4 regions of the Scandinavium sp. M-37 genome follow, and region 2 is predicted to be linked to each of the others. Evidence: predicted binding sites of a transcription regulator. Region 2 holds the regulator's gene; each other region holds the start of a gene.

Region 1 (8,109 bases), on a different contig from region 2:
CGCAGCCAGCCGCCGGAGAGCGAACTCAACGCCATGTCGGCCTCGAGGCCCAACTGTTCCAGCACTTCGTTAATGCGGCTTTCAATCTGCCACAGACCGTGGTGATCCAGCAGCTCCTGCAGCTTCGCCATCTCGTTGAGATTTCTGTCGCTCGGGTCAGTCATCACCAGATGAGAAATCTCGTGATAGCGCTTGAGGTATTCCGCCTGCTCTGAGATACCTTCGGCGATGAAATCGTACACGCTGCCTTCCACATTGCGCGGCGGATCCTGTTGCAGACGCGCCACGACCAAGTCCTGTTCATAGATGATGCGACCATCATCCAGGCCCTGCTCGCGGTTGAGGATTTTCATCAGCGTCGATTTACCGGCGCCGTTGCGCCCAACCAGACAGACGCGTTCGTTATCCTCGATATGCAGTTCAGTGTTATCAAGGAGAGGCGCATCGCTGAATGACAGCCACGCACCATGCATACTAATTAAAGACATTTATTCTTTCCTTCAGGCTGCAGTAATCAGCCAGCAGTTATGGATCTGACGGTTACGGGCAAAATCAGGCGAAAGCGTTTTTTGAGTAATTTCTTCTGCTTTCAGGCCCAGTTTTGCCATGCCGTCGCTATCAAGTTTGAAGCCGCGCTTGTTGTTGGAGAACATGATCGTGCCGCCTTTACGCAGCAAACGTTTCAGATCGGCCATCAGCTTCAGGTGATCGCGCTGCACGTCGAATGTATCTTCCATGCGCTTAGAGTTAGAGAAGGTCGGCGGATCGATAAAGATCAGGTCAAACTGTTCGTCAGCATCACGCAGCCAGCCAAGCACATCCGCCTGCAACAGGCGGTGTGGACGTCCGGTCAAGCCGTTGAGACGCAGGTTACGTTCAGCCCATTCCAGATAAGTGCGCGACATATCCACGGTAGTGGTGCTGCGTGCGCCGCCTAAACCTGCATGTACGCTGGCGCTGCCGGTGTACGAGAACAGGTTAAGGAAGTCTTTGCCTTTGCTCATCTGGCCCAGCATCCGGCGAGCGATGCGGTGGTCGAGAAACAGGCCGGTATCGAGATAGTCAGTCAGATTCACCCACAGGCGCGCGTTATACTCGCTAACCTGCATGAATTCGCCCTTCTCGCTCATTTTCTCGTACTGGTTTTTGCCTTTTTGACGTTCGCGGGTTTTCAGCACCAGACGGTTGGCTGCAATGCCCATCACCGAAATGGTCGCCGCAATCACATCAAACAGACGCTGACGCGCTTTGGTCGCATCCACGGTTTTCGGCGGGGCATATTCCTGAACGACCACCCACTCACCGTAGCGATCGACCGCCACGTTGTATTCCGGCAGGTCGGCATCATATACACGGTAACACTCAATGCCTTCCTGACGTGCCCATTTCTCAAGCTTCTTGAGGTTTTTGCGCAGACGGTTGGCGTAATCATCGGCCAGCATCACCGTGGCGGTGCCATCGGTTTCGGCCAGATGATAGTTTTTCTGTACGCAATCCAGCGGGCCGTTCTTGGCTTTGAACTGGCGCTCGGCGCGCAGTTGCAGACAGCTCAGCAGCTCCGGAGAGGCGCTGAACAGTGACAGGTTCCAACCGCCAAACTGGGTTTTCATCAAGCGGCCCAGCAGGTTGTGCAGGGCAATCAGGGCCGGTTCGCTGTCCAGACGTTCGCCGTAAGGCGGGTTACTGATAACCGTGCCGTATGGGCCTTTCGGCAGCGGATTGCTAAGTTTGGCGACGTCTTTGACTTCGAAAGTGACGAGGTCGGCAATGCCTGCCCGACGGGCGTTGCTGCGCGCACGCTCAATCACGCGGCTGTCGATGTCAGAACCGTAGAAATGGGATTCGTAGGCGGCAAGCCCGGCACGAGCGCGCGTTTGTGCCTCGGCTTTCACTTCCTGCCAGACGGCTTCGTCATGCTGTGCCCAGCCGCTAAAGCCCCAGTGGCCACGGTGCAGGCCCGGAGCCCGGTCGGTGGCCAGCATCGCGGCTTCAATCAGCAATGTACCGGAACCACACATCGGGTCGAGCATCGGGGTACCCGGCTGCCAGCCGGAACGCATTACGATGGCTGCTGCCAGCGTTTCTTTGATGGGCGCAATACCAGTAGCGTCTCGATAGCCACGCAGATGCAGACCTTCGCCACTCAGATCGAGAGAGATGTGCGCGACTTCTTTATTCAGGCGCACGTTAATGCGTACATCAGGATTTTCTTTATCGACGTTCGGGCGTGGCAGATTTTTACGGGTGAATGCATCGACGATGGCGTCTTTCACCTTCAGCGCACCATACTGGCTGTTACGAATTTCTTCGTTCACGCCGCTGAAGTGCACAGCAAAGGTCGCATCCTGATTGAACATCTCTGTCCAGTTGATGGCCTGCACGCCAAGGTACAGGTCCAGATCGCTGTAAACCTTGCACTCGGTGAGCGGCATCATGATACGGGACGCCAGGCGGCTCCACATCAGGCTCTGATAGAGCAGTCGCGTGTCTCCTTCAAAATGGACACCACCCTGAACCACCTGACACGCCGTGGCGCCCAGGTTTTCCAGTTCAGTTTTTAACAGCTCTTCCAGCCCACGGGCCGTACTGGCAAACAGAGAATTCATATCGTCACTTATTACTCGCAGAAAATTGTTGCGCATTATAGCGAATCTGGGCTTCATATAGGGCGACTTTTTTCAAACGCAGAGGATTGCGGAATGGCGACGTTGGGAAGGCTCTATATTCACCCGGTAAAATCCATGCGCGGGATCGGTGTCACGCACGCGTTGGCTGACATGAGCGGTATGGCTTTTGACCGTATTTTTATGGTCACCGAGCCAGACGGCACCTTCATCACCGCCCGTCAATATCCGCAGATGGTGCGCTTTACACCGGTGCCGATGCATGACGGTTTGCACCTTACCGCCCCGGATGGCAGCGTGGCGATGGTGCGTTTTGCTGATTTTACCGCTGACGCCGCGCCAACCGAAGTCTGGGGCAACCATTTTTCCGCGTTGATCGCGCCCGCAGATATTAATCAGTGGCTGTCGGGCTTCTTTAAGCGCGATGTCCAGCTACGCTGGGTCGGCCCCGAGCCTACGCGTCGGGTGAAACGCTATGACGCTGTACCGCTCTCCTTCGCCGATGGTTTCCCCTATCTATTGACCAGTGAAGCCTCGCTGCGCGATCTGCAAAATCGCTGCGCGGCCAGCGTGCAAATGGAACAGTTCCGCCCCAATCTGGTGGTTACCGGCACCCTGGCGTGGGAAGAAGACCACTGGAAAGTGGTTCGCATCGGCGACGTGGTCTTTGATGTGGTCAAACCTTGCAGCCGCTGCATCTTTACCACCGTCAGCCCGGCGCGCGGACAAAAACACCCGGCAGGTGAACCGCTGGCTACCTTACAAAAATTCCGTACCGCCCAGGATAACGGCGACGTCGATTTTGGTCAGAACCTGATTGCCCGCAACAGCGGCGTGGTTCGCGTCGGTGATGAAGTTGAAATTCTCTCCACCGGCCCAGGTAAAGTCTATGGTGCAGGCGCAACGGAAGAGGTGCTGGAGGTTGAAGCCGCGCAGGACGCGGTGGTCGATATTGACTGGCAGGGCCAGGTGTTTAAAGGGAACAATCAGCAGATTTTACTGGAACAACTGGAACAACAGGGGATCCGCGTACCTTATTCCTGTCGGGCCGGTATTTGCGGAAGTTGCAGGATTACGTTGGTCGAGGGAGAGGTGAGCCCGATGAAGCAAAGCGCGGTGGCGGACGATGGCACTATCCTGTGCTGCAGCTGCGTTCCGAAAACCGCGCTGCGACTGGCGCGTTAAACGGCCTGACCGTAGCGCATCGTTGCCGACATCGGCTGCGGTTGCAGGCGGTCATTCATCACTTTAATCGCGTCGCCTAACTGCATGGTACGACCGGCCAGCGTCAAACCCGGTTGTGCCAGCAAACAGAGCGCCGCATTATCGCCCGGCTCGACCACCAGCAGATTCACGCGTTCGCCACTGTCGCTCAACCACACCGCGGCCGCATCGCCCGTTACCGGCTGCCAGCTGTCGCTATGCGCGACAAAATGCCAGCTTTTGGGCATCTGCGGTTTCAGGAAACGAATGGCCACCAGCGCGTTAAGAATGAGTTCGGCGCGATGTTCTTTGGTTAATTCAAGGTCACGGCATTTTTCTTCAAAAGAGAAATAGAGTGCGGCGTCATCTACACAAAAGCCTGTAGGATCAAAGGCATCTGGGGTCAGCATCCGGCGGGCGAAACGAGAACGAAACAACATACCATTGGCTAAATCGAGCATCATACGATCGTGCTCTTCATCAAAATACCAACGCCAGTTATCGTCAGGTTTAATTCGCATTTCTGTTCCCCGCTCTCTTAAGCATCCGATGCCCGAAACTCATATTCCCGTTTCGTTAATTTGTCTGAATTAAGAAAAGACCATAAAGTTTAAATTAGCAACACTTGTGGAATATAAAACAACCAGGGCAGGAAATAAAGCCCTGGTTGTAAACTGCGCAGGAAAGATTAGAGGTGGGTAACGATTTCTTTAATCAGCGGCGGGCCCTTAAAAATAAAGCCGGAATAGATCTGCACCAGTGACGCACCGGCAGCCATCTTCTCACGTGCGGCCATCACCGAATCGATACCGCCCACACCAATAATAGGTAAGCGTCCCTTTAATTCGGCAGACAGCAGTCGAATAATTTCCGTACTTTTTAACTGTAATGGACGACCGCTTAAACCACCGCTTTCATCACAGTGTTTCATTCCCTGGACGAGAGAACGATCGAGTGTAGTATTGGTGGCAATAACACCATCAATATTATGGCGAAGCAAACTGTCTGCCACCTGGATCAATTCTTCGAGCGAAAGATCTGGTGCGATCTTAACCGCCACCGGGACATATTTATGGTGGATCGATTGCAGCTCATTTTGCTTATTTTTAATCGCCGACAGCAAATCATCCAGCGCTTCACCATATTGTAAGGTGCGCAGACCTGGGGTATTTGGCGATGAAATATTAATCGCAATGTAACCGGCGTAGGCGTAGACTTTTTCCATACAAATCAGATAGTCATCTTTACCCTGCTCGACCGGTGTGTCTTTATTCTTACCGATATTAATCCCGAGCACGCCGTCGAAGTGGGCTTTTTTAACGTTCTCAACCAGGTTATCGACACCCAGGTTATTAAAGCCCATACGGTTGATCAAACCCTCGGCATCGACCAGACGGAAGATCCTCGGTTTGTCATTCCCCGGTTGAGGGCGCGGCGTGACAGTGCCGACTTCGACGGATCCGAAACCCATCGCCCCGAGTGCATCGATACACTCCCCGTTCTTGTCGAGTCCTGCGGCTAAACCCAGCGGGTTTTTGAACGTCAGCCCCATGCAGGTTACCGGTTTTGCAGGCACTTTCTGGCGCACCAGCGCTTCAAATGGCGTGCCGGTGACACGGCGTAATTGTTGAAAAGTTAATTCATGAGCGCGCTCTGGATCGAGCTGGAAAAGGGCTTTACGAACGAAGGGGTAGTACATGAACTCTCCTGGATTCCCGGTAGCAAACCGGGGGCGTATTATGTTCTATCCGTCGCCGAAAGGGAATTGACCTGTCGCAAAAAATACCCGGTTAAACGCAATCGTTTACTTACATGCGTTTTTTGGTAATCCACTGCCAGAAAAATCATTTAGCGAACGCGCCTGCCTCTGACACACTCCCGTTAAATGTTATCAATGTTAGATAAAAGCAAACATTTAGTTATAAGGAGAGGTCATGCGTGTCATTACGTTAGCGGGCAGCCCGCGTTTTCCTTCACGTTCCAGCGCATTGCTGGAATATGCCAGAGAAACGCTCTCCCGAGTGGATGTCGAGGTTTGCCACTGGCATCTGCAAAACTTCGAGCCGGAGGACCTGCTCTACGCCCGCTTTGATAGCCCTGCCCTGCTCACACTCATAGAACAGCTGGCGCAGGCCGATGGCTTAATCGTTGCTACTCCGGTTTATAAAGCGTCATTTTCTGGCGCATTGAAGACCCTGCTCGACCTGTTACCGGAACGCGCGCTGGAAGGCAAAGTGGTGTTGCCGCTGGTTACCGGCGGCACAGTGGCCCACATGCTGGCGGTGGATTACGCGCTCAAACCGGTGCTCAGTGCGTTGAAGGCACAAGAGATCCTGCACGGCGTTTTCGCCGACGACAGCCAGGTGCAGGATTACCAACACAAGCCGCAGTTCAGCCCAAATCTCGAAAAACGCCTCGACAGCGCGCTGGAAACCTTCTGGCAAGCGCTGCATCGCCGTGACATTCGCGTCCCGGCTTTTCATCTTAAGCAAGGAGTCGCCCATGTTTAATTTGTTCCGCCCCCGCATTCGCACCTTAGCCCTGACCGGTTTGTTAACGCTCTCTGCCTGGAGTCAGGCTGCTGAACCGGCCCCCGATGCTTTGCGGATTGGATATCAGAAAGGCAGCATCAGTATGGTGCTGGCGAAAAGCCATCAGTTGCTGGAAAAGCGCTACCCGAACACCAAAATTTCGTGGATTGAATTTCCCGCCGGGCCGCAAATGCTTGAGGCCCTGAACGTCGGCAGCATCGATCTGGGCAGCACCGGCGATATTCCGCCAATTTTTGCCCAAGCCGCCGGGGCGGACCTGGTGTATGTCGGGGTGGAACCGCCAAAACCGAAAGCGGAAGTGATCCTCGTCCCGGAGAACAGCCCGATCAAAACCGTGGCCGATCTTAAAGGACACAAGGTTGCGTTCCAGAAAGGTTCGAGTTCACACAACCTCTTATTACGCGCACTACAGCAGGCGGGCCTCAAATTTACTGACATCCAGCCGACGTTCCTGACACCTGCCGACGCCCGCGCGGCGTTCCAGCAGGGGGATGTCGACGCCTGGGCCATCTGGGATCCGTATTATTCCGCTGCATTACTGCAGGGCGGCGTGCGGGTATTAACCGATGGCAGCGAATTGAAACAAACTGGTTCGTTCTATCTGGCTTCCCGCCCCTACGCCGAGAAAAACGGCAGCTTTATAGCGGGCGTGCTGAACACCTTCAGCCAGGCCGATGCGTTGACCATCAGCCAGCGTCAGCAAAGTACCGAACTGCTCGCCAGGACCATGGGTCTGCCGGAAGCGGTGATTACCAGTTACCTAAGTCATCGCCCACCGACGGCAATTGGCCCAGTCAGTGATGAAACCGCCCGTCGTCAGCAGCAAACCGCCGATCTGTTTTACGAGAACCACCTGGTGCCGAAAAAAGTCGATATCAGAAGCCGCATTTGGCAGCCCACCGCACAACCTTCTACACAAAAACAAGGAGCAAAATCATGAGCCTGAATATGTTCTGGTTTTTACCGACTCACGGTGATGGTCACTATCTTGGCAGCGATGAGAATGCCCGCCCGGTCGATCATGGCTATCTCCAGCAGATCGCCCAAACCGCTGACAGGCTCGGTTTTACCGGGGTGCTGATCCCCACTGGGCGCTCCTGTGAAGATGCATGGCTGGTGGCCGCGTCGATGATCCCGGTCACCCAGCGACTGAAATTCCTCGTGGCGCTGCGCCCGAGCGTGATTTCGCCCACCGTCGCCGCTCGCCAGGCCGCGACGCTGGACCGATTATCGAATGGACGGGCGCTGTTTAATCTGGTGACCGGCAGCGATCCGCAGGAACTCGCCGCGGACGGTGTATTCCTCGATCACACCGAACGTTATGAAGCCTCGGCGGAATTTACCCATATCTGGCGGCGCTTGCTGGAAGGCGACACCGTCGATTTTGATGGCAAATATCAGAAAGTGCGCGGGGCAAAACTGCTGTTCCCGCCGATTCAGCAGCCGCGACCACCGCTTTACTTTGGCGGTTCATCGGAGGTCGCGCAGGAGCTGGCGGCTGAGCAGGTGGATTTGTATCTGACCTGGGGCGAGCCGCCGGAACAGGTAAAAGAGAAAATTGCACAGGTTCGCGAGAAGGCCGCCAAATACGGGCGCCAGGTGCGGTTCGGTATTCGCCTGCATGTGATTGTCCGGGAAACCACAGCTGAAGCATGGGAGGCCGCCAACCGACTGATATCCCGTCTGGATGATGACACCATCGCCAAAGCCCAGGCGGCCTTTACCCGAAC
Region 2 (8,109 bases):
CATTGCGGTCTGCGCCACCTGCGCAATGATGACCGGGATGGCCAGCGCGAGAAGCTGGCGCGCTTCAATAACGTACTTTTGCACGGGTGAATACCTTTTATTGATTGTTATTGTTGAAGAGACTAACAAAGCCGCCAACACGGGCAGCAAGAAGAAAGAGCAGAGGAATTTTCGAATATATTGTAGCGAGTAATGGGTATTAAGCCAGTCAAAAAATGGCAGGGAGCACTACCTGACTGGCAAGGTACAATCGCAACTGTTATTGTTCGGGATATAAAAGACGGTGATGATTTAGAGACAGGAGTTAATGGCATGTTTACTGGAATCGTTCAGGGCACGGCAAAAATTGTGTCCATCGACGAAAAACCGAACTTTCGCACCCATGTGGTTGAAATGCCGGAGCATATGCTCGACGGAATTGAAACCGGGGCGTCCATTGCGCATAACGGGTGCTGTTTGACGGTGACCGAAATTAACGGCAGTCACATCAGTTTTGATCTGATGAAAGAGACGCTGCGCATTACCAACCTGGGCGAGTTAAAAGAAGGTGATGTGGTGAACGTTGAACGCGCGGCGCGATTTAACGATGAGATTGGCGGCCATTTGATGTCCGGCCATATTATGACCACTGCCGACGTTGCGAAAATCCTGACCTCTGAAAATAACCGTCAGATATGGTTTAAGGTTCAGGATCCGACCCTCATGAAATACATCCTGTACAAAGGGTTTATTGGTATTGATGGCATTAGCCTGACGGTAGGGGAAGTCACACCGACCCGTTTCTGCGTGCATCTGATCCCGGAAACATTGCAGCGCACCACGCTTGGCAAGAAGAAGTTAGGCGAGAAGGTGAATATCGAGATTGATCCGCAAACCCAGGCGGTGGTCGATACGGTTGAGCGCGTACTGGCCGCGAAAGAATCGGCGATAAAGCGTCTTAGCGCGGAAGAATAAAAAGAACCCCGGCTTGCCGGGGTTTGTTTTTTTAGCGTGCGACGCGTAAACCGCCCTCGGCACCGCGCGTGAAAACCACCTGCCAAAGCTGAATATCACGGGCGCGAAATGCCCCTGCGCAGGCGTTCAGATAATACGAGAACATCCTTTTGAAACGCTCTGAATAATTGTCAGCAATTTCCGGCCAGCTATTTATAAAACGAGAATGCCAGGCCATCAGCGTGGTGTCGTAATCGGCGCCGAAGTTATGCCAGTCTTCCATCACAAAGTGCGGCTCGCTGGCGATAGCAATCTGGCGAACCGAGGGCAGGCAGCCGTTCGGAAAGATATATTTATTGATCCACGGATCGACATTATTATCCGTTTTTTTCGACCCAATGGTGTGCAGCAGGAACAGGCCGTCTGGTTTCAGATTACGGTCTACCACATTAAAATAGGTGGCGTAATTTTTTGGCCCGACATGTTCAAACATGCCGACAGATACGATGCGGTCGAACTGGTCCTGCAAATCTCGATAGTCCTGCAACAGGATTTGCACGTCCAGCCCTTCACAACGCGCCTGGGCCATTTTTTGCTGTTCGGCAGAAATGGTCACCCCGACCACGCTGACGCCGTAGTTTTTCGCCATGTAATACGCCAGCCCGCCCCAGCCGCAGCCGATATCCAGTACCCGCATTCCAGGCTGCAATTGAAGTTTCTGGCAGATGAGATCCAGCTTGGCCTCTTGCGCCTGTTCGAGGGTTTGCGCCTCTTTCCAGTACGCGCAGGAATATTGCATGAACGGATCAAGCATCCGACTGAACAAATCATTGCCCAAATCATAATGCTCTTTGCCGACTATCCAGGCACGTTTTTTACTTTGTAAATTGAGTAGGCGGGCGCCTGCGACACGTAGCGTATCTTTGAGGTGGCGGGGGAGTTGGCTTTCAAGTCCGGCACGAAGAACGTGCTGAAAAAACAGATCCAGACGTTCGCATTCCCACCAGCCGTCCATATAACTCTCGCCTAATCCCAGTGACCCTTCCTGTAGCACGCGCTTAAAGAAGAGAGGGTTGTTAACCCGGATGTCTGAGGGGGCGGAACCATTAATTCTGATACCGGCCCGACTCAACATTTCGTTGACGATTCGATACCAGTCATCATTGGGCACGCTTACTTCTTCTATACACGATGAACTCATAGCTTCTCCATCACGCGGCTTGTGATCAGAACCTTAAAACAGCGTAGACGCTTTTTTGGTTATGTGAGAACTCTCACGGACGTTGCCGTGAGTCTGCTATCCGACGTAGAACAGAGGAAGGGAGATATCCCTTGCCGAAAGGCCATCCGTGGGGAAACGGGGGAGATCCGTTCCCCCGTTAATTGTTCATATTTATCGTAATTATGTAATGCAGAATCAGTATAGGCCGCAAAAATGAGTGATTCAATAAAAAATTCTTAGCAAACTAATGACTGAGTTGTTACATAGTTGCTACCGACACTATGCGTGTGATTCGCGCGCTGCGCCTTCATTTTCATCACGCTGCGCAACATACTGCATCCGATATCCCCAACCCGCCAGGAGCACGGTGAACAGCATCACGCTGGTGGTGGTCAGCAGCGGGGTGGCAATCAACGTGGAGACTACCAGGCTTGCAAGGAAGCACAGGCCGAGCTGTAAGGTGTTTTGCAGGGCTGCCGCACGTCCGGTCGCCTGTGGGAACGGACGTAACGCCTGAGCCACTACGATAGGGTAAATCGCGCCGTTGGCCATTGCCATCAGGCAGAACGGGATCAGCAGGGCGGTCAGGGAGCTGCCTGCGGTCAGGCCTACCGCAAAGGTCCCCGCCACGCTCACCGCGAAGGCCAGTAACAGCCACGGCAACATCTGCTGGCCGTTCCATTTCTGCAATGCGGCCCGACAGCCGTAACCCCCCACCAGGAAGGCGATGGTTTGTGGCACGTAGCTCAGACCAATCACCGTTGGGCCATAACCCATAGCGTTAAGAATGAACGGTGAACCGGTCAGCCAGGCGAAGAAGCTGGCGGAGCAGGCGGCATAGATAAGCACATTGCCACGATAATCGCGAGAGCGAAGCAGGGTCATAAAGGTCAGGGCTTTCTCGGTTTTATGCGGCACGTTCTGCGTTGGCTTTTTCAGACGCAGGGCCGGGATCATCAGTACCAGGGTAATGGCAAACAGAGTGGCGAAAATCATCTGCCATTCGAAGTGGTGCAGGATCCAACTCCCGAGCAGCGGAGCCAACGCCGGGGAAAGCCCTACCAGCGGCATCACCGTCGCGAAAATGCGGTTAGTGCGCTCCGCCGGATAGTAATCGGTCACCATCGCCTGCCAGGTGACGGCAGCGGCACACACGCCGAAGGCCTGAATAAAGCGCAGCACCAGCAGCGTGGTGGCGTCCCTTACCCACAGCATGCCGATACAGCCGATGGCAAAAATGGCCAGCCCGGTCAGCAGAATGGGTTTCCGACCATATCGGTCGGACAACGGTCCCCACAGCAGCTGGGCAAACGCGAATCCGGCCAGGAACAGGCTCAGGCTGGCGCTAACGGCTGCCGCCGGTGTCTGTAAGTCATTCTGAATTACCGCAAAAGCGGGCAAATACATATCGGTCGCCAGAAAACCGAGCACGCTCAGGCCCGCTAGCCAGCATAAAAATCCTTTACCAGGAAGCTTGTTCATTTTATTTCTCGTCGCAGGTGTACATGGCAGCAGAGTGTAGGGAGTGCAACTTCGCTTGTGAAACGCTAATATTTGGCTGATGGAATCAAATTTTTTGTAGGCAGCCTATGTGGTCAGAATATTCGCTTGAAGTCGTGGACGCCGTGGCGCGTAACGGCAGCTTCACCTCCGCCGCGCAGGAGTTGCACCGTGTGCCTTCTGCGGTCAGTTATACCGTCCGTCAGCTGGAGGAGTGGCTGGCGGTTCCACTGTTTGAACGACGGCATCGCGACGTCGAATTAACGCCCGCGGGGGCGTGGTTTTTGAAGGAGGGGCGATCTGTTATCAAAAAAATGCAGATCACCCGCCAGCAGTGCCAGCAAATTGCCAACGGCTGGCGCGGCAGTCTGGCGATTGCCGTGGATAACATTGTTCGACCGGAGCGCACCCGGCAATTGATTGTCGATTTTTATCGCCACTTTCAGGACGTCGAACTGTGCGTGTTCCAGGAAGTGTTCAACGGCGTGTGGGATGCGTTATCCGACGGGCGTGTCGAACTGGCGATTGGTGCCACACAGGCGATCCCGGTCGGGGGACGTTACGCGTTTCGCGATATGGGAATGCTGAGCTGGAACTGTGTGGTCTCCAGCCGACATCCGCTGGCGCAAATGCGCGGTCCGCTGAGTGATGACGTGTTGCGCACCTGGCCATCATTGGTGCGCGAAGACACCTCACGCTCATTGCCCAAACGCATCACCTGGCTGCTGGATAACCAGAAACGGATTGTCGTGCCGGACTGGGAGTCGTCCGCGACCTGTTTATCTGCCGGTTTATGCGCCGGAATGGTGCCTACGCACTTTGCCCGACCGTACATCGATAGCGGTGAGTGGGTGGCGCTGGAACTGGAAAATCCGTTCCCGGATGCGGCGTGTTGCCTGACCTGGCAACAAAATGATATGTCACCAGCGTTAAGCTGGCTGCTGGACTATCTGGGGGACAGCGAAACGCTGAATAAAGAGTGGTTGCAGGAGCCGGAATAACCGGCCCCTGAGAGGTGATTAGCGGCGATAGTCGCGGAACGGACCGTCGGCCACCGAGCGGCGTTCGATCAGACGCGGATGCACCTCAATCGACTGCGACTCTTCACGTTTGTTGACGATCCTGTCGAGCAGCATGTCGAAAGCGGCTTCGCCCAGCGAATCTTTTGGCTGGTGAATGGTGGTTAACGCTGGGGTAAAGAACCGGGCGTTGCGCACATTGTCGTAACCGATAACGGAGATATCTTGCGGCACGCGTAAACCCATCTCGTCAGCGGCACACAAGGCACCCATCGCCATGATGTCGCCGCCGCAGAAGACGGCGGTAGGGCGCGGCTGTTGCGCAAGGATCTGCTGCATTGCGCGATAACCAGATTCCGGCTCGAAGTCGCCCTGCACGATCCAGTTTTCAGGCACGTTAATCTGCGCTTCTTCCATCGCTTTCATAAAGCCCGCCAGACGACCCGCCCCGGTGTTGCGCTCCATTGGGCCAGGGATCGCCCCAATTTCTCGGTGACCGCGTTCGACCAGATAACGTCCGGCCAGATAGCCGCCCTGGAAAGCGTTATCAATCACGGAGTCGGTAAAATCGGCTTTTGATTCTCCCCAGTCCATTACCACCATCGGAATGTGGCGATACTCTTCCAGCATGTCGAGTACCGACTGCGGGTACTCAGAACACATCACCAGCAGACCATCGACGCGTTTTTGCGCCATCATCGACAGATACGCCTGCTGCTTTTCGAGGTTATTCCAGGCGTTACCCAGAATCAGGGTATAGCCTTTTTCGAAGCAGCTTTTCTCAACGGCTTCAATGATCTCGGCAAAATAAGCGGCTTCGCTGCTGGTCGCCAGCAGGCCAATAGTCTTGGTGTGATTGACCTTCAGGCTGCGCGCCACGGCGCTTGGCGAGTAGTGCAGCTCTTTGATGGCTGCCCATACCGCGTTGCGGGTTTCTTCCGCTACGAAGCGAGTCTTGTTAATTACATGTGATACAGTTGTAGTGGAAACGTTTGCGCGTTTCGCTACATCTTTAATTGTTGCCATTCGTTCTCACTCCAGACCCTTTCCTTACGCCTGATTATCGACACGAAAACGTTTGCCTTTACACACCCTGGATACAATTCATTTGAATTGCGGTACGCCGGGAAACGACACAGAACGACGGGAGGGGGTCAATGGCTGCTACGCTTTTAAATTAGCGTGGAATTTTGTCTGATTCTTACGGAAAGGGAAAGAGAAAAATCGTTATGCGCCGAAAACCTGCGAGATTTTTGCGTATGATTGTGCAAAAATGAGCAGGCTCACTTTTGTTGTGGGGATTAAAAGGAGAAAAATTGATGAGTACCGACCTGAAGCTCTCTTTAATGACGACCGTAATTGCTCTGGCCGTGATCGTGGCCGCCGGGCTGACCGCCGTACTGCACTGATTTACCCGGAGGGAGAGACCTCTTCCTCCTTCACATATCCCTTCTGATTGTTATCAAATTCGCAAAAAACTTTTGCCATTTTGTTTACTTCTGTTTTTTTGTGATTGATGTCATGCTTTTGACTTCTGTTTTTGCACCATCTCCCTTCCTGGAGGATGGCTGACCGGAGTCGTTACATGAAAATCAATTTTCCCCTGCTGGCCTTAGCGATAGGGGCGTTTGCCATAGGCACCACGGAGTTTTCGCCGATGGGCCTGCTGCCGGTGATTGCCAAAGGCGTCGATGTCTCTATTCCCGTGGCGGGAATGCTGATCAGTGCTTATGCCATTGGTGTGATGGTCGGTGCACCGCTGATGACGCTGCTGCTCTCCCATCGCGCACGGCGTAATGCGCTTATTTTCCTGATGGCGATTTTCACTCTCGGTAATGTGCTCTCGGCTATCGCGCCGGATTACACCACGCTGCTGCTGTCGCGCATTATTACCAGCCTGAACCACGGGGCATTCTTTGGACTTGGCTCGGTAGTGGCCGCCAGCGTTGTGCCGAAACACAAACAGGCTAGCGCGGTGGCAACCATGTTTATGGGGTTGACTGTCGCCAACATCGGCGGGGTTCCGGCGGCAACCTGGCTCGGGGAAACCATCGGCTGGCGGATGTCGTTCCTGGCAACGGCTGGTCTGGGCCTGGTGGCGATGCTCAGTCTGTGGTTCTCACTGCCAAAAGGTAGCAGCGGTGAACGCCCGAATGTGAAACAGGAACTGTCGGTGCTGATGCGTCCACAGGTGCTGACGGCCCTGTTGACCACCGTGCTCGGCGCAGGCGCGATGTTCACCCTGTACACCTACATTTCGCCAGTGCTGCATACCCTGACGTCGGCATCTCCGCTGTTTATTACCGCGATGCTGGTATTGATTGGGGTTGGTTTCTCGCTGGGTAACTATCTGGGCGGCAAGTTTGCCGACCGTTCGGTGACCGGCACGCTGAAAGGCTTCTTGTTGCTGCTGATTGTTATCATGGTGTCGATTCCATGGCTGGCGCAGAGCGAAATTGGCGCGGCCGTGAGCATGGTTGTCTGGGGTGCCGCGACCTTCGCGGTGGTGCCTCCGTTGCAAATGCGCGTTATGCGCGTGGCCCATGAAGCGCCTGGCCTGTCGTCATCGGTGAATATCGGGGCGTTCAATCTGGGGAATGCGCTGGGCGCGGCCGCGGGCGGGGCGGTAATTTCCGGCGGTCTCGGCTACAGCTTTGTGCCGGTGATGGGCGCGATTATTGCCGGTATCGCCCTGTTGGTGGTGCTGTTTAGTGGGCGTCGTCAACCGGAAGAAGCGTTTTCAAGCCATTAAGAATATGCCCGGCGGGAGAGGTCTACCCGCCGGGCCAGAAATTATGCGGCCAGATTCTTAGCAACAAATTCCCAGTTTACCAGCGCCCAGAAATGCTCAAGGTAGTTCGGGCGGGCGTTACGGTAGTCGATGTAATACGCATGTTCCCAGACGTCTACGGTCAGCAACGGTTTAGCATCCGTGGTCAGCGGGGTACCCGCGTTAGACGTGGACACGATAGCCAGTTTGCCGTCCGCTTTCTTCACCAGCCATGTCCAGCCAGCGCCGAAGTTTTTAACCGCTGCATCGGTGAACTGCGCTTTGAATTCGGCAAAGCTACCAAAACTTGCGTTAATGGCGGCCGCGACCTCGCCGGTGGGTTCGCCACCGGCGTTAGGTGCCAGGCAGTGCCAGTAGAAGGTGTGGTTCCATACCTGTGCGGCGTTGTTGAACACGCCTGCTTCGGAAGTGCGCACGATCTCTTCTAAGGTTTTGCCTTCAAAAGCGGTGCCTTTGATCAGGTTGTTGAGGTTAGTGACATAGGTCTGGTGATGCTTGCCGTAATGGTATTCCAGTGTTTCAGCGGAAATGTGTGGCGCCAGGGCGTCTTTTGCATACGGTAATGCAGGTAATTCGAATGACATTGCTTATTCTCCCTATTGTTATTAATACCCAATAGCCATGTATTGAGTAGGGATAGGGTA
Region 3 (8,109 bases), on a different contig from region 2:
CCGCCGACCAGTTTGGACGGGTTAGCGTCTCACCGCGGGGGAGTGTTTCAGTACATTCGCTCATGGGACACCTGCGCAATTTCGATGGGAAAGTTGCGCAGTGTAACATTTTGTTTGTGACGTATTTAACGTTTTGACAACTTTAGGGTGGCAAACAATCCCCTCTCCCTGGAGGGAGAGGGTCAGGGTGAGGGGGAAATTACGGCACAGGCGGCGAAATAGGTGCAGCCGGCGTCGGCGCAGGCGTAACCGGTTGCGCCGTATTCACTTCGCCGTTGCGCATCGTCTGGGTGACTTCTTGCTTGCTCATATTCACCGCGTGTAGCTGTCCGTTGACCGTCGGTTTGAGTGGGGCATTGGCCTGCACGTTGCCGCTGGCGCGCAGTTGGAGGTTGCCGTCGCCGCCGAGAGGCAGCCCTGGCCAGCCCCACTGTTGCAAAATATCCAGCGGCACGCCGCGCCCGTTCAGGTTAATGGCGACCTCCCGCTGCGGTTGCTGTGACACCGCGCCGGTGGCTTCGAGAATGCCTTTTTCGGTGAACGCGCTCAGCTCGTTGATATTAACCTGCGCGTCATTAGCCACCAGTTTGAGCGACGGGCGGCGCACGTCCACCCGGTTGAAGGTTGCGGCCGCGGCATTCAGTGCCGCGCTGCCGCGCCATACGCCCCAGCTGCCGTTTTTCGCCAGCTGCAGGTTGTCACCGTAGCCGTCGAGGGAAGTGGTTTGCCATGGGAACGCCGGGTCGATATCGATGATCAGATTGCGGCTGGCGGTGAATTTCGCCAGGGTGACGCTTTGCAGCCAGGCCGGGAGGGGGGCCATCCACAGCTGCTTCCAGTTGGACGGCAGGGTGTATTCCAGCCCTGCGATGGCGGTGTCATTGAGCACCAGCGCGTTACCGTTGCGTAACCAGTTGCCGGAGGTGCGTACCACCCCGCCTTCCCAGCGCGAGGTGAACTGGCGGAGTGCCACACCCTGCGGAGAAAATTCGGCGTTAAAAATAGGGTCCATCAGGTGCATCGAGCCATAGATAAATTCGTCGGCGTTCATCGACAGACGCCCGCCGTCGCTGGTCCAGCCACCGTTGCTCAGGGTCAGATTACGCAGGCTGAGATCCCAATCGGCAATCGCCCAGTCCGGGCCTTGCAGTCGGGCGTCGGTCACTTCCAGGCTGCCAATCGTCAGCGAAGGGACGGTCATCAGCGGGGCGAAGAAATCGGCCAGTGATTTATCGCTCTGCATACGGATATCGGTCAGGCGCAGGCTATCGACCAGCCAGCTGCCGTCGGCATTGCGTTTGGCGTTCCCGGTCAGCGAGCCGCGCGCGATATCGGCCCCCAGCGTGCCGAGCGTCACCACCCCATTGTCGATGCTGCCCTGCACCAGCACATTGGTGGCCGGGATCCCGTTGAGGGTCATCGAGCCTGCGCTCATCTGAATTTGCGTTTGTTTCCCGAGCACGTTGCCGGCTTCTGGCACCCACGGTGATACGCCGCCGGTCACGCGCTGAGCGCTAAGATCCCAGCCGCTTTCCGGGCTGTTCAGCGCCATATTGCGCAGTTGTAGGGTATCGGCTTCAAACGGGAACGGCGCGTTGGACGGCGACAGGTTCAGGGTGCCATCCTGTAGGGTAATGGTATCGGCATGCAGCGGATCGGTGAGCTGACGGCTGCTCAGGCCAATATCGACGCTTTTGGCGACCAGCGTCGCGGGCTTGCCATCGCGGCCAAAGGTGACGTTTCTCAGCAGGACGTGTGACGGAGAGGAAAAACGATGATCCATCGCGTCGAAAGCGATGTGGTATTGGGAGTTACTGGAAATCCAGCCGCTGACCTCACGTGCGCCCCAGCGTGTTTGCAGCAAAAAGTAAAACGCTACCACAACCAGCAGCAGGGCGATAAGCAGCCAGACCAGCAGCTTCCCGATAAATTTCATCGTCTTCCATCCAATGAAGGGCACATAAAGGAGTTATGCACGATTTGTGCGCAATCCTCAAGGAAGGATTCGTGTAATAAGGTTTCACGGCGGCACCGATAGCGCCGCCGTGATGAGGATCAGTTCTTTTCTGGCGGGAAAACCAGGTTCAGAACAATCGCGGTGATGCCGCCGGCGGCGATCCCGGAGGAGAGCAGATTTTTCAGCCAGTCCGGCGCGAATTGCAGGATCAGCGGCTGTTGGGAAACGCCGAGGCCCACCGCCAACGACAGGGCGATAATCAGGATTGCACGGCGATTCAGCGGCTCGCGCGACACAATACGCACCCCGGAGGCCGCGATGGTGCCGAACATCACCAGCGTCGCACCGCCGAGTACCGGCTCAGGAATGTGCTGCACGAAACCACTCACCGCCGGGAACAGGCCCAGCACGATCAGCATCAGCGCCACCACAAAGCCCACGTAGCGGCTCGCTACACCGGTCAGCTGGATTACGCCGTTGTTTTGGCCGAAGCAGGAGTTAGGGAAGGTGTTGAAGATGGCGGACACGCAGGAGTTAAGGCCGTTGGCCAGTACGCCGCCTTTCAGACGTTTCATGTACACCGGGCCGGAGACCGGTTGCTCAGAGACATCGGAGGTGGCGGTAATATCGCCGATGGTTTCCAGGGAGGTGATCATGAACACCAGCATCAACGGCAGCAGCAGGTTCCAGTCGATCCCGAGACCATAATAGAGCGGGGTCGGCACCATGATTACCGGGCTGTTGGTCGGCACGGTTTCCGGCAACATGCCCAACAGCCAGGCCGCTGCATAGCCTGCCGCCATCGCAATGACCAACGACGCTATGCGCAGGTACGGGTTACGCTGACGGTTAAGAACGATGATGATAGCCAGCACGATACCCGCCAAAAGCAGGTTTTTCGGGGCACCAAACGTGTGGTCAGCCATCGCCGCATAGCCGCCGCCGATGGACGTCAGGCCCACCTGAATCAGCGACAGGCCGATAATCATCACCACCACGCCAGAGACCAGTGGAGTAATAATGCGGCGCGCCAGATGCAGCACACGGGAGAGCGCCATTTCGGTGAAGCTTGCGAGCATTAAGGTGCCAAACAGGGCGGCCATCATGGTTGGCACATCTGCGCCGCCGGTTTTCAGCGCGGTACCGCCCATGATAAGCGGAGCCACGAAGTTGAAACTGGTGCCCTGAATCGACAACAGTCCGGAGCCAACCGGGCCCCACGCTTTAATCTGAATTATCGATGCCACACCGGAAGCGAAAAGCGACATGCTGATGATGTGCTGCGTATCTTCGGCGGGTAAGCCGAGCGCCTGGCAAATTAGCAGGGCGGGGGTAATAACCGCCACGAACATCGCCAGCAGGTGCTGGAAGGCAGCGAACAGGGTCTGTGGCAGCGGAGGTCGGTCTTCAAGGCGGTAGATAAGCTCGCTGTTCTGTGTCTGCGCAATCGGTTGCGCATTTTCAGCTTCGATGGTGTTCACTGACATTTTCAGAGGCAATCCCGTGTGGAAAAGGGGGGATTTTAGCGGACTGCCAGGCAAAAGCAAACGGTTGCTTTCAATATATTAAGGACGAATAAGCAAGCAGATTTTTATGCTGTTTTTGCTGCTTTTGTCGCAAATTTCACCGCTTTGATTATTTTTCTCTGTCATTTTTCACTGCGTTTTGCGTAAAATTCGGCTCCTGATGATAAACGATGAGAACTTTTCGCCGCAGGACATCACATCGCGTGATATTGGATTATGCGCTAACAAGGAGCTTTTATGTTTCATCTCGATACCTTATCGACGCTTGTTGCGGCAACACTGGTGTTGCTGTTAGGACGCAAACTGGTCCATACCGTTCCCCTCTTCAAGAAATACACCATCCCTGAACCGGTTGCGGGTGGCCTGCTGGCTGCGCTGGCGCTACTGGTGCTGAAAAAAAGCATGGGCTGGGAAGTCGATTTCGACATGAGTCTGAAAGATCCGCTGATGCTGGCGTTTTTCGCGACCATTGGTCTGAATGCGAATCTCTCGAGCCTGCGCGCGGGCGGTAAAGTGCTTGGCACCTTCCTGATTGTGGTGGTTGGGCTGCTTTTGATGCAGAACGCCATCGGCATCGGGATGGCGAAAATGCTGGGGCTGGATCCGCTGATGGGTCTGCTGGCCGGGTCGATTACGCTGTCCGGCGGTCATGGCACCGGTGCGGCCTGGAGTAAGCTGTTCGTTGAGCGTTATGGCTTTGCCAATGCTACCGAGGTGGCGATGGCCTGCGCGACCTTTGGTCTGGTGCTGGGCGGCCTGATTGGCGGCCCGGTGGCGCGTTATCTGGTGAAACACTCTTCAACGCCGGACGGGAATCCGGACGATCAGGCGGTGCCGACCGCGTTCGAAAAACCGGACGTGGGCCGCATGATAACCTCCCTGGTGATGATTGAAACTATCGCCATGATCGCCATCTGTCTGACGCTCGGTAAAATTGTGGCGCATTGGCTGGTGGGCACCACCTTTGAGCTGCCAACCTTCGTCTGCGTGCTGTTTGTCGGGGTGATCCTCAGCAACGGTCTGGCGCTGCTGGGCTTCTATCGCGTGTTTGAGCGTGCGGTGTCGGTGCTGGGGAACGTGTCGCTGTCGCTGTTCCTGGCGATGGCGCTGATGAGTCTGAAGCTGTGGGAACTGGCATCCCTGGCGCTACCGATGATTGCGATTCTGGCAGTGCAAACCGTGGCGATGGCGCTGTATGCGGTGTTCGTCACCTATCGCATGATGGGTAAAAACTACGACGCGGCGGTGCTGGCGGCGGGCCACTGTGGATTTGGTCTGGGTGCGACGCCGACGGCGATTGCCAATATGCAGGCGATCACCGAACGTTTCGGTCCGTCACACACGGCGTTCCTTGTGGTGCCAATGGTTGGCGCATTCTTTATTGATATCGTGAATGCGTTGGTGATTAAGCTGTATTTATTGTTACCGATGTTCGGTTGATGAATTGCCCGGCGGCGCAGTCCATTCGCTTGCCGGGCATACAAAACCTAACCTGATTTACTCGTGATCTTCCCACGCCATTGCGCGTTTGACCGCTTTCTGCCAGCCGCTGTAGCGATAGTTACGCTCGGTGGTTTCAATCCCCGGACGGAACTCACGTTCGATCACCGCTTTTTCCTTCAGCTCATCCAGATTCTGCCAGAACCCGACTGCCAGACCGGCAAGATAAGCCGCGCCTAGCGCCGTCACTTCACGCACTTCAGGCCGCTCAACGCGAGTGCCTAAAATGTCTGACTGGAACTGCATCAGGAAGTTATTGGCAACCGCACCGCCGTCCACGCGCAGGGCGTGCAGACGAATCCCGGAGTCAGCCTGCATTGCTTCCAACACGTCGCGGGTCTGATAGGCGATAGATTCCAGCGTGGCACGAATAATGTGGTTCGAGTTCACGCCGCGGGTCAGGCCAAAAATTGCGCCTCGGGCATACGGGTCCCAGTACGGTGCGCCCAGACCGGTAAACGCCGGAACCACGTACACGCCGTTGGTATCGTTCACTTTGGTGGCGAAATATTCGGAATCGAACGCGTCGTTAATCAGCTTCATTTCGTCACGCAGCCACTGAATAGACGCCCCCGCCATGAACACTGCGCCTTCCAGCGCATAGTTCACTTCCCCGCTCGGGCCGCAGGCGATAGTGGTCAGCAGGCCGTGCTCGGATTTCACCGCGGTTTCCCCGGTGTTCATCAGCATAAAGCAGCCGGTACCGTAGGTATTTTTCGCCATCCCTTCTTTGACACACAGTTGGCCGAACAGCGCCGCCTGCTGGTCACCGGCAATTCCGGCGATAGGAATACGCGTCCCGCCTTTACCGCCGATGTTGGTCTGACCGTACACTTCGGATGATTTGCGCACGTCCGGCAGCATGGCGCGCGGAATGTCCAGCGCCTCAAGCATTTTGTCGTCCCAGTCCAGCGTATGGATGTTGAACAGCATGGTACGCGAGGCGTTGGTGTAGTCGGTGACGTGTACCCGGCCCTGGGTCATGCGCCAGATAAGCCAGGTGTCGACGGTGCCGAACAGCAGTTCGCCACGCTTGGCACGCTCACGTGAGCCTTCCACGTGGTCGAGGATCCACTTCACTTTAGTCCCGGAGAAATACGGGTCGATAACCAGGCCTGTGGTGCTGCGAATGTAGTCTTCCATTCCATCGCGTTTCAGCTGCTCGCAGATTTCTGCGGTGCGGCGGCACTGCCAGACGATGGCGTTGTAAATTGGTTTGCCGGTTTCTTTATCCCAAACGATGGCGGTTTCACGCTGGTTAGTTATCCCAATCGCCGCTACCTGGTCGGAATTGATGTCGGCCTTCGCCAGTACTTCAATCAGGGTGGAGCTTTGGGAGGCCCAGATTTCCATCGGGTCGTGCTCGACCCAGCCAGGCTTAGGGTAAATTTGGGTGAATTCGCGCTGTGAAACGCTGACGATATTGGCGTCGTGATCCATGACAACGGCGCGGGAGCTGGTTGTACCCTGGTCGAGGGCAACGATGTATTTTTTATCAGTCATAATGCTTAGTCCCGTAGTCAGATTACAGCGAAGCTTTGTGTTGAGTGGTGCTGGCGGTGGTTTCTTTCTCTTCCGCCACACAAACGTCGCACGGCAAATGGCGGCCAATCAGCTTGCGATAGCCGAAAGCGCCCAGCGATGCGCCGACAATGGGTGCGAACAGCGGCACCACGAAATACGGAATATCTTTCCCGCCGGTGAAGGCCATTTCACCCCAGCCCGCAAGCCAGGCAAAGGTTTTGGGTCCCAGGTCACGGGCCGGGTTCATCGCAAAGCCGGTCAACGGCCCCATTGATGCCCCGATCACCGCAATCAGCAGGCCGATTAACAGCGGTGCCATCGGGCCACGCGGCACGCCGTTACCATCATCAGTCAGCGCAAGGATCACGCCCATCAGGATAGCGGTAATGACCATTTCTACCGCGAAGGCCTGCACAAAATTGATATGTGGGTTCGGGTAAGTTGAGAAAATGCCTGCCAGATCCAGACTTTCAACGCTGCCGCGCACCATATTGTGCGTGTGTTCGAAGTCGATGAAAAGATTGTAATAAAGCCCGTAAACTAACGCCGCTGCGCAAAACGCGCCGGCAAACTGAGAAATAATGAAGGGGGCAACTTTACGCCCGTCGAAACAGGCAAACAGCCAGAGTGCGATGGTAACCGCCGGATTGAGATGTGCGCCGGAAACCCCTGCGGTCAGGTAAATGGCCATCGCCACGCCCAAGCCCCAGATAATACTGATTTCCCACTGACCGAAGCTCGCGCCTGCAACTTTTAACGCGGCAACGCATCCCACACCGAAGAAGATCAACAACCCGGTACCAAGGAACTCGGCAATGCACTGGCCTTTTAAGGTTGATGTTTGACTCATGATCGGATCCTGAAGACTGATGAATGATTATGGTGAACGTTTATTGTGAACATGGTGGCCGAAGACGACCATGCTGCCATGTAGGCATAGTGTTAATTTATCGTTAACGAACAAAAACGAGAAATATCGAAATCAAATTCTGTGTGCCCCGTCAATAAAATGAGCGTTATCGCGCGAAAAAGTGCGTGATTTGACCATTCGACCTCCGTGCGTCGAACCATTTTCTTAACGAATGGATTAACAATTTAGGGGGATTTGCGCCGAATGCGTTAGGTATAGACTGAAAAGTGTTGCAAACCACGATCCGTGCGCCCTGGCGCTGGACAGCAGGTGCTGCGCTCCATACAATCGGATGCATAGTAGTGCGCACATTTTCGTTAAGGCGTCGCCGGGGTTCCGGGACGAGATCAACGCCTTGCAAATTCAGGAGAGGTATGACGATGTCATTAGAAGTGTTTGAGAAACTGGAATCTAAAGTACAGCAGGCGATTGATACCATCACCCTGCTGCAGATGGAAATTGAAGAGCTGAAAGAGAAAAACAACGCGCTGTCGCAGGAAGTACAGAACGCACAGCACGGTCGTGAAGATCTTGAGCGCGAAAACAACCAGCTGAAAGAACAGCAGCACGGTTGGCAGGAACGTCTGCAGGCGCTGCTGGGCCGCATGGAAGAAGTGTAATCTTCGTTCCCTTCCCCTTCCCCTTCCCCTTTCAGTGGGGAAGGGAAATTTAACCCATCAGGCCTTTTCCTG
Region 4 (8,109 bases), on a different contig from region 2:
TGCTGCGGGGGGAAACCGACAGTCAGGGGCGTAGCCACGCCAAAGCGCTGTTGGAACAGCTCGGGCTCGGCAAACGTCTGCACCATTTACCGGCCCAGCTGTCCGGGGGCGAACAGCAGCGCGTGGCGCTGGCCCGGGCGTTTAATGGCCGTCCCGACCTACTGTTTGCCGATGAGCCGACCGGCAACCTCGACCGCCAGACCGGCGATCGCATCGCCGACCTGCTGTTTTCTCTCAACCGTGAGCACGGCACGACTCTGGTGTTAGTGACACACGACCCGGCGCTGGCCGCCCGCTGTGACCGACGGTTGCGGCTGATCAACGGACAGTTGCAGGAGGAGTCATGATTGCCCGTTGGTTTTGGCGCGAATGGCGCTCGCCGTCGCTGCTGATAGTCTGGCTGGCGCTGAGTCTGGCGGTAGCCTGTGTGCTGGCGCTCGGCAATATCAGCGATCGGATGGACAAAGGCCTCAGCCAGCAAAGCCGTGAATTTATGGCGGGTGACAGAACGCTACGCACCGCTCGCGCTGCCCCGGAGGAATGGCTGAGCAAAGCCCGCGAAATGGGGTTGCAGGTGGGGGAGCAGCTCAGTTTCGCCACCATGACCTTCGCCGGGGACACGCCGCAGTTGGCGAGCGTTAAGGCGGTGGATGATATCTACCCGATGTACGGCAAGCTGGAGACTTCTCCACCGGGCCTTAAACCGCAGGCGGGCAGCGTCTTGCTGGCCTCGCGCCTGATGGCCCTGCTCAATCTGAAAACCGGCGATAACATTGACGTCGGCGACGCCACGCTGCGCATCGCCGGGGAAGTCATTCAGGAGCCGGATTCCGGCTTCAACCCGTTCCAGATGGCGCCGCGTCTGATGATGAACGTAGCAGACGTCGAGAAAACCGGAGCGGTCCAGCCGGGCAGTCGCGTCAGCTGGCGCTACAAGTTTGGCGGTACGGCGCAGCAGCTAGCCGATTACGAGAAGTGGCTGTTGCCGCAGTTGAAACCCGATCAGCGCTGGATTGGCCTCGAGCAGGACGAAGGTGCGCTGGGCAAATCTCTCGAGCGCTCGCAGCAGTTCCTGTTGCTCTCGGCCCTGTTGACGCTGCTGCTGGCGGTGGCTGCGGTGGCGGTGGCGATGGGCCATTACTGCCGCAGTCGATATGACCTGGTGGCGGTGCTCAAAACGCTCGGGGCCGGGCGGGCGCAGTTGCGCAAGCTTATCCTCGGGCAATGGGCGATGTTGCTGCTGTTATCGCTGGTCAGCGGCGGGGCGATGGGGCTGCTGTTTGAATCCATCCTGATGATTCTGCTCAAACCGGTACTGCCTGCGGCGTTACCGCCTGCCAGCCTCTGGCCGTGGCTGTGGGCCATTGGCGCTATGGTGGTGATTTCGCTGCTGGTGGGGATGCGTCCGTGGCGTCTGTTGCTGGCGACCCAGCCGTTACGCGTGTTGCGTCGTGATGCGGTGGCCAACGTCTGGCCGCTGAAATTTTACATCCCGGTTATCGCGGTGATTGTCGTTGGGCTGCTGGCCTGGCTGATGGGCGGCTCGATGCTGTTGTGGTCGGTGCTGGCGGGGGCAGTCGTGTTGGCGGTGCTGTGCGGGCTTGTGGGCTGGTTGCTGCTGAACGTGCTCAAACGGGTGACCCTGAAATCACTGGCATTGCGTCTGGCGGTCAGCCGTCTGCTGCGCCAGCCGTGGTCTACGCTCAGCCAACTGGCCGCGTTTTCGCTGTCGTTTATGCTACTGGCGCTGTTACTGGTGCTGCGCGGCGATCTGCTGGATCGTTGGCAGCAGCAGCTTCCGCCGGAAAGCCCGAACTATTTCCTGATCAACATCGCGCCGGATCAGGTTGGGCCGGTGAAGGAATTCCTCGCCGATCGTCAGGTGATCCCGTCCACCTTCTACCCGATCGTGCGTGCGCGACTGAGTGACATCAACGGTCAATCGACCGACGGTAATAAAGATGAAGCCCTGAACCGCGAGCTGAACCTGACCTGGCAGAGCCAGGCCCTGGAGCATAATTCAGTGACCGCCGGGACATGGCCGCCGAAAACGGGGGAAGTGTCGATTGAAGAGGGCCTGGCGAAACGGCTGAATATCGGAGTGGGTGATAGCGTGACCTTCACCGGTGACACCCAGGCATTCAGCGCCAAAATCACCAGCCTGCGCAAAGTGGACTGGGAAAGTCTGCGACCCAATTTCTACTTCATCTTTCCGGATGGGGCGCTGGACGGGCAGCCGCAAAGCTGGCTCACCAGCTTCCGCTGGGATAACGGTAACGCGCTGCTGACCCAGCTCAACCGCGAATTCCCGACCGTCAGCCTGCTGGACATTGGCGCGATCCTCAAGCAGGTCGGCCAGGTGCTGGAGCAGGTCAGCCGGGCGCTGGAAGTGATGGTAGTGCTGGTGACGCTGTGCGGCGTGCTGCTGTTGTTGGCGCAGGTCCAGGTGGGGATGCGTCAGCGTCATCAGGAACTGGTGGTCTGGCGGACATTGGGCGCGGGGAAATCGCTGCTGCGCACTACGCTGTGGGCTGAATTTGCACTGCTTGGGCTGGTGTCAGGTCTGGTAGCGGCGATCGGGGCCGAAACCGCGCTGGCGGTGTTGCAAACTAAAGTGTTCGATTTCCCGTGGGAGCCCGACTGGCGACTGTGGGTCACACTCCCGTTGAGCGGCGGGATTTTACTCTCACTGTGCGGCGGCTGGCTGGGGCTGCGTCTGCTGAAAGGCAAAGCGCTGTTCCGCCAATTCAGCATGTAAATCCGTCGGGCCTACAAAACCTGTAGGCCCGCGCAAGCGAAGCGCCGCCGGAGAAAATACGTCATGCCGCCAGCCAGGCGGCAACGTCCTCAAAACTTCCACGAAACACAATCATCCCCGCCTTTTTGCCGAGTTGATAGCGGTACATCGGGTCGTAATATTCCGCCAACAGCGGCGAAAGCCAGCTAAAATGCGCTTCGGTAGAGCCGGTGCGCTGCTGCTCAACCAGGGATCCATCCAGCCTGGCGGTCAGCTCGGCGAAACGCTGCAACCCCAATCGGCGACGAATGGCAAACAATCCCTGATGCAGATAGTCGCTGTATTCCTGCCAGCCTTTTTCCTCGCCAAACGCCTGAAGAAAATCGTGATGCATACGGGTAAAGTACTCTTCCCGTAGGCGTTCCAGCCGCACCTCAAATGGATCTTCCACCACCGCAATCGGCGATTGTGCCATGCGGTTGCGCAGGCATTCCGGCAGATGATTGGCGCCGATCATATGGCCTTCATCTTCCAGCACCCAGCGCGACGCCTCTTTTTTCAACAGCTCGGTTGCCAGCTCATTTTCAAAACTCGCCTGTGAGAGCTGCGGTTGCAGCGTGCGGCCAAACGAGGAGCCGCGATGATGGGCCAGACCTTCCAGATCGATACCCGAAGGATGGGCCTGAACCAGCAGCGTTTTGCCGTTGCCGGTACAGCCGCCTACCAGCACCATCGGGCGCTCGACGAATTCTGTCGTCACCGTCAGCGCCGTTTGCCGCAGGGATTTATAGCCGCCGACGATCAGCGGCACATCGATGCCCGCCTCGCGCAGCCACTGTTGGGTGATGTGCGAGCGCTGCCCGCCACGGGCGCAGCACAAAATAGCCTCAGGCTGACGGCGAATGGTTTCGCGCCAGGCGTCAATGCGCTGCTGGCGTTTATCGCCCGCGACCAGCGTTTGCCCGAGTTTCAGCGCGGCATCGGCGCCGTGGCGCTTGTAGCAGGTTCCCACGGCGGCGCGCTCTTCGTCATTCATCAGCGGCAGATTGATGGCTGCAGGCATGCAACCCTGATGGAACTCTACCGGGGCGCGCACGTCGATGATGGGCGTTCCGACACGCAGAATGGCGCGGAAATCCGTCCCATTAGTCATGGAGCATTCCTTGATTGAAAAAGCATGGGGGGATTCTACGCGTGTAAGCGGGGGCCGGGGAAGGTGAAGATCAATCCCCGGCCAGATAGGTTAATTCAATTTGGACTGGGCCCAGGCGATACCGCTGGTGTATTCCGCCGGAAGCAGAGGGATCAGCGCTTCCAGCGTAGCGCTTAAGCACCCGGTGTCGCTGTCGGTGAGGTTGAGATGGCCCACTTTGCGGCCTTCGCGCACCTCTTTATGATACCAGTGCAGATGCACCAGCGGCAGCTTCAGCCAGTCGTAGTTCAGGTCGGTGCCAATCAGATTCACCATCACCGACGGGCTATTAATCACCGGCGACGGCAGCGGCAGGTCGGTGATCGCGCGCAGATGCAGCTCAAACTGGCTGATGGAGGCGCCATTTTGCGTCCAGTGCCCGCTGTTGTGGACGCGCGGGGCCAGCTCGTTAATCAGCAGACCTGCTGGGGTGATGAAACACTCCATCGCCATCACGCCGACGTAGTTCAGCTCGTTCATGATAGCCGTCAGCATACTTTCGGCTTGCGCTTGTTGCTGGGCATTGGCCTGCGGGAAGGCGACGCTGACGCGCAGAATACCGTCCTGGTGCAGGTTATGGGTCAGCGGATAGAACACCGTGCGCCCGTCATGCGCCCGCGCACCGACCAGCGACACTTCTCCGCTGAAGTTGATGCCTTGTTCAACGATACACTCGCCGTAGCAGTCCTCCGGCAGTTGGCCAGTGTCGCCCTCACGCAGACGCCACTGGCCGCGACCATCGTAGCCGCCGGTGCGGCGCTTGACGATGGCCAGCTCGCCGAGACGGGTGAACACGCCCGGCCATTCCGCTTTGTCGGCCAGCAACTGCCACGGCGCGGTGGCCAGATTCAGTTTATCGAACAGCTGTTTTTGCGTCAGACGGTCGGCGATCACCGGGAACACGTCACGGTTAACGAAGGCAGGATGACGCGCCAGCTCGCGGGTCAGGGCGGTTTCCGGCCAGCGTTCAATTTCGGCAGTAATCACGCTTTGCTGGAACGGAACCGCTTCCGGATCGGCTTCCAGGCCAACCGGCCAGACATCAATGCCCAGCGGTTCACCGGCCTGACGCAGCATACGGCCTAACTGACCATTGCCGAGGACGCAAACTTGCTTCATGCATCACCCCGCGGGTCCGGATTCTCCAGAACCTCGTCGGTCTGCGCTTTACGCCACTCGGCCAGACGCTGATGTAGCTCGCCGTCGTGGCTCGCCAGAATCTGTGCAGCCAGCAGTGCGGCGTTTGCGGCACCTGCTTTACCAATTGCCAGGGTGCCGACCGGAATGCCACGTGGCATCTGAACGATAGAATAGAGGCTGTCAACGCCGCTGAGGGCCGCGCTTTGAACAGGGACGCCCAGTACCGGCACCAGAGTTTTCGCTGCAATCATGCCCGGCAGATGTGCCGCGCCGCCCGCTCCGGCGATAATCACCTGAAAACCATTGTCTTCTGCGGTTTCGGCAAAGCTGAACAGTTTGTCCGGCGTGCGGTGTGCGGAGACCACTTCCACGTGGTGCGGAACGTTCAGGGTATCGAGGATTTCAGCGGCAAACTGCATGGTAGCCCAGTCGCTTTTGGACCCCATCACGATGGCGACACGCGCCGGATTGTTGCGGGAAGACATGCGTCTTAAAACTCCTGTGGGTGTGGAACACACTGCTTTGAAGGCCACAGAGAATAGCACGGAAAAACGTCAAGGAAAACGGTTGCGCGGCCAGTTGATGGGCGAATGAGAGACGGTTTTATCTGTTCCTGTAAATCTGGCCCATCGCGGCGCAAAATACGGTAAAGTCACCGCAGGATTTGCCTGTTTGATAAAACTGACTGCGACACTCGCAGCACCATCGTAAGGAGCATGTATGCTGAAGATTCTTCACACCCCGGAGGGGAAAAAATTTCTGACCGCTGTGGCGATCGTTTTCATTATCGCCGTGACCGTCGTTTCTAAAGTCACGTTTCAGGGCGTAGAAGATCAGTACAACCTGCCGATGGAGCAGTGGAGCGTGTCAATGTACTTCATTCAGGGAGCATGGGCCGCCATCTACAGCGTGATGTTCACCATCATTGGTTCGCTGCCGTTTGGCTTTTACTTCCTCGGCCCGAAAGACGATCGCGGCTGATTGCGGCGGTCAGAAAGGAAAGGGTATCAGTTCGACATTATCGGTGGTCACTTTGACCATCGAGCCCTCTGAATGCCAGGCGCCCAGCACTACGCGAAACGCAGGCTGACCATTGGCGGTCAGTTCGTGGACGGCGGGGCGATGCGTGTGCCCGTGAATCAGCCATTGAACGTGATGTTTTTCCATCGCCGCGACGACGGCCTGCGGATTCACGTCCATGATCTCCATCGATTTATGGCTGTTGGCGCTTTTGCTGCCGTCGCGCATTTTGGCGGCGATGCGGCGGCGAATAAACAGCGGTAAGGCGAGGAAGAGCGTTTGCAGCCAGGGCTGGTGGACTTTGGCGCGAAACGCCTGGTAGCCCGCATCGTCAGTACACAGCGTGTCGCCGTGCAGAATCAGCACCGGACGCCCGTATAACTCAAGGCGTTGTTCTTCCGGTAGTAACGTCATGCCGCTTTCGCGGGCAAAACGCTTCCCGAGCAGAAAATCGCGGTTGCCGTGAATGAAATAGCAAGGCACACCAGACGCAACCAGCGCGTTGATTTCTTTCGCTATTTGCTGATGTAACGGCTGCGGATCGTCGTCGCCAATCCAGGCCTCGAACAGATCGCCGAGAATGTACAGCGCGTCGGCGCGGCGGGCTTCACCGCGTAAAAAACGCAGAAAACCGGCGGTGATCGCCGGTTCTTCTGGGTGCAGATGCAAATCTGCAATAAAGAGTGTCGCCACCGATTACTCGCTGACGGTAACGCTTGTGATGATCACATCTTCTTTTGGCACGTCCTGATGCATACCGCTGCGGCCAGTTGCCACGGCTTTGATCTTATCGACCACGTCCATGCCTTCAGCCACTTCTGCAAACACGCAGTAGCCCCAACCCTGCAGGTTTTCGCCAGAGAAGTTCAGGAAGTCGTTGTCGACCACGTTGATGAAGAACTGTGCGGTAGCGGAGTGTGGCGCCTGAGTACGGGCCATTGCCAGCGTACCACGGGTATTTTTCAGGCCGTTGTTGGCTTCGTTTTTGATCTGATCTTTGGTCGCTTTCTGATTCATGCCTGGCTCAAAGCCGCCGCCCTGGATCATAAAGCCATTGATAACACGGTGGAAAATGGTGTTGTCGTAAAAACCTTCGCGGCAGTAGTCGAGGAAGTTTTTAACGGTTCCAGGCGCTTTATCATCAAAAGTTTTGATTACGATATCGCCGTGATTGGTGTGGAAAGTAACCATTTTTGCATCCTGTTTCGATATAGTGGTACGTCGACCCACATGAGGGTCACATATAGAGGGGTGTTATAGCATAACCGACGGGTTCGATCATCTTGCAATGCGTGCTGCTTCCGGAATGAATTTACGTGTAGAATATGCCGTTTACGACCACACACGTTTACATGGAATCTTCAATGTTAAAAATCTTTAATACACTGACGCGCCAAAAAGAGGAATTCAAACCTATCCATGCCGGGGAAGTCGGCATGTACGTGTGTGGTATTACCGTTTACGATCTCTGTCACATCGGCCATGGCCGTACGTTTGTGGCGTTCGACGTGGTGTCCCGCTATCTGCGTTTCCTCGGCTACAAGCTAAAATACGTGCGCAACATCACCGATATCGACGACAAAATCATCAAGCGCGCGAATGAAAACGGCGAAGATTTTGTGGCGCTGGTTGACCGCATGATTGCCGAAATGCACAAAGATTTTGATGCACTGAACATTCTGCGTCCGGACAACGAACCGCGCGCGACGCATCATATACACGAAATTATTGAAATCACTGAGCGCCTGATCGCCCGTGGTCACGCGTATGTCGCAGAAAACGGCGACGTGATGTTCTCGGTGCCTAGCGATCCGAATTATGGTCTGCTGTCGCGTCAGGATCTGGAAAATCTGCAGGCGGGCGCACGCGTTGACGTGGTTGACGTCAAACGTAACCCAATGGACTTCGTGCTATGGAAAATGTCGAAAGCGGACGAACCAAGCTGGCCGTCTCCGTGGGGTGCAGGCCGTCCAGGCTGGCATATCGAATGTTCGGCAATGAACTGCAAACAGCTCGGTTC

Evidence for each region. The regulator PurR, encoded in region 2, represses purine synthesis genes. The targets are predictions, from matches to a motif close to CANGCAAACGTTTGCNTG.
Region 1: the regulator PurR is predicted to act here: its motif matches at 5,621-5,638, upstream of pyrD (quinone-dependent dihydroorotate dehydrogenase).
Region 3: the regulator PurR is predicted to act here: its motif matches at 3,498-3,515, upstream of ACG0Z5_RS06375 (nucleobase:cation symporter-2 family protein).
Region 4: the regulator PurR is predicted to act here: its motif matches at 5,626-5,643, upstream of purE (5-(carboxyamino)imidazole ribonucleotide mutase).

What each region holds. Positions count from the first base shown of each region.
Region 1 covers NZ_JBIGIN010000042.1:10,898-19,006, reverse strand. The annotation lists gene ACG0Z5_RS21215 (ABC transporter ATP-binding protein) at 1-488, opposite strand, end outside; gene rlmKL (bifunctional 23S rRNA (guanine(2069)-N(7))-methyltransferase RlmK/23S rRNA (guanine(2445)-N(2))-methyltransferase RlmL) at 501-2,606, opposite strand; gene ACG0Z5_RS21205 (YcbX family protein) at 2,700-3,809, shown strand; gene zapC (cell division protein ZapC) at 3,806-4,348, opposite strand; gene pyrD (quinone-dependent dihydroorotate dehydrogenase) at 4,516-5,526, opposite strand; gene ssuE (NADPH-dependent FMN reductase) at 5,762-6,337, shown strand; gene ACG0Z5_RS21185 (sulfonate ABC transporter substrate-binding protein) at 6,330-7,319, shown strand; gene ssuD (FMNH2-dependent alkanesulfonate monooxygenase) at 7,316-8,109, shown strand, end outside.
Region 2 covers NZ_JBIGIN010000001.1:13,498-21,606, forward strand. The annotation lists gene mdtK (MdtK family multidrug efflux MATE transporter) at 1-84, opposite strand, end outside; gene ACG0Z5_RS00085 (riboflavin synthase subunit alpha) at 313-954, shown strand; gene cfa (cyclopropane fatty acyl phospholipid synthase) at 986-2,134, opposite strand; gene punC (purine nucleoside transporter PunC) at 2,435-3,637, opposite strand; gene punR (DNA-binding transcriptional activator PunR) at 3,745-4,656, shown strand; gene purR (HTH-type transcriptional repressor PurR) at 4,675-5,700, opposite strand; gene ACG0Z5_RS00110 (YnhF family membrane protein) at 5,994-6,083, shown strand; gene ACG0Z5_RS00115 (MFS transporter) at 6,260-7,426, shown strand; gene sodB (superoxide dismutase [Fe]) at 7,468-8,049, opposite strand.
Region 3 covers NZ_JBIGIN010000006.1:1,210-9,318, forward strand. The annotation lists gene nepI (purine ribonucleoside efflux pump NepI) at 1-64, opposite strand, end outside; gene ACG0Z5_RS06370 (AsmA family protein) at 200-1,936, opposite strand; gene ACG0Z5_RS06375 (nucleobase:cation symporter-2 family protein) at 2,056-3,444, opposite strand; gene gltS (sodium/glutamate symporter) at 3,721-4,923, shown strand; gene glpK (glycerol kinase GlpK) at 4,981-6,486, opposite strand; gene ACG0Z5_RS06390 (MIP/aquaporin family protein) at 6,509-7,357, opposite strand; gene zapB (septal ring assembly protein ZapB) at 7,792-8,037, shown strand; gene ACG0Z5_RS06400 (polysaccharide biosynthesis tyrosine autokinase) at 8,095-8,109, opposite strand, start outside.
Region 4 covers NZ_JBIGIN010000012.1:97,456-105,564, reverse strand. The annotation lists gene ybbA (putative ABC transporter ATP-binding protein YbbA) at 1-347, shown strand, start outside; gene ybbP (putative ABC transporter permease subunit YbbP) at 344-2,758, shown strand; gene mnmH (tRNA 2-selenouridine(34) synthase MnmH) at 2,820-3,890, opposite strand; gene purK (5-(carboxyamino)imidazole ribonucleotide synthase) at 3,981-5,048, opposite strand; gene purE (5-(carboxyamino)imidazole ribonucleotide mutase) at 5,045-5,554, opposite strand; gene ACG0Z5_RS11115 (DUF2534 family protein) at 5,790-6,050, shown strand; gene lpxH (UDP-2,3-diacylglucosamine diphosphatase) at 6,060-6,782, opposite strand; gene ppiB (peptidylprolyl isomerase B) at 6,786-7,280, opposite strand; gene cysS (cysteine--tRNA ligase) at 7,454-8,109, shown strand, end outside.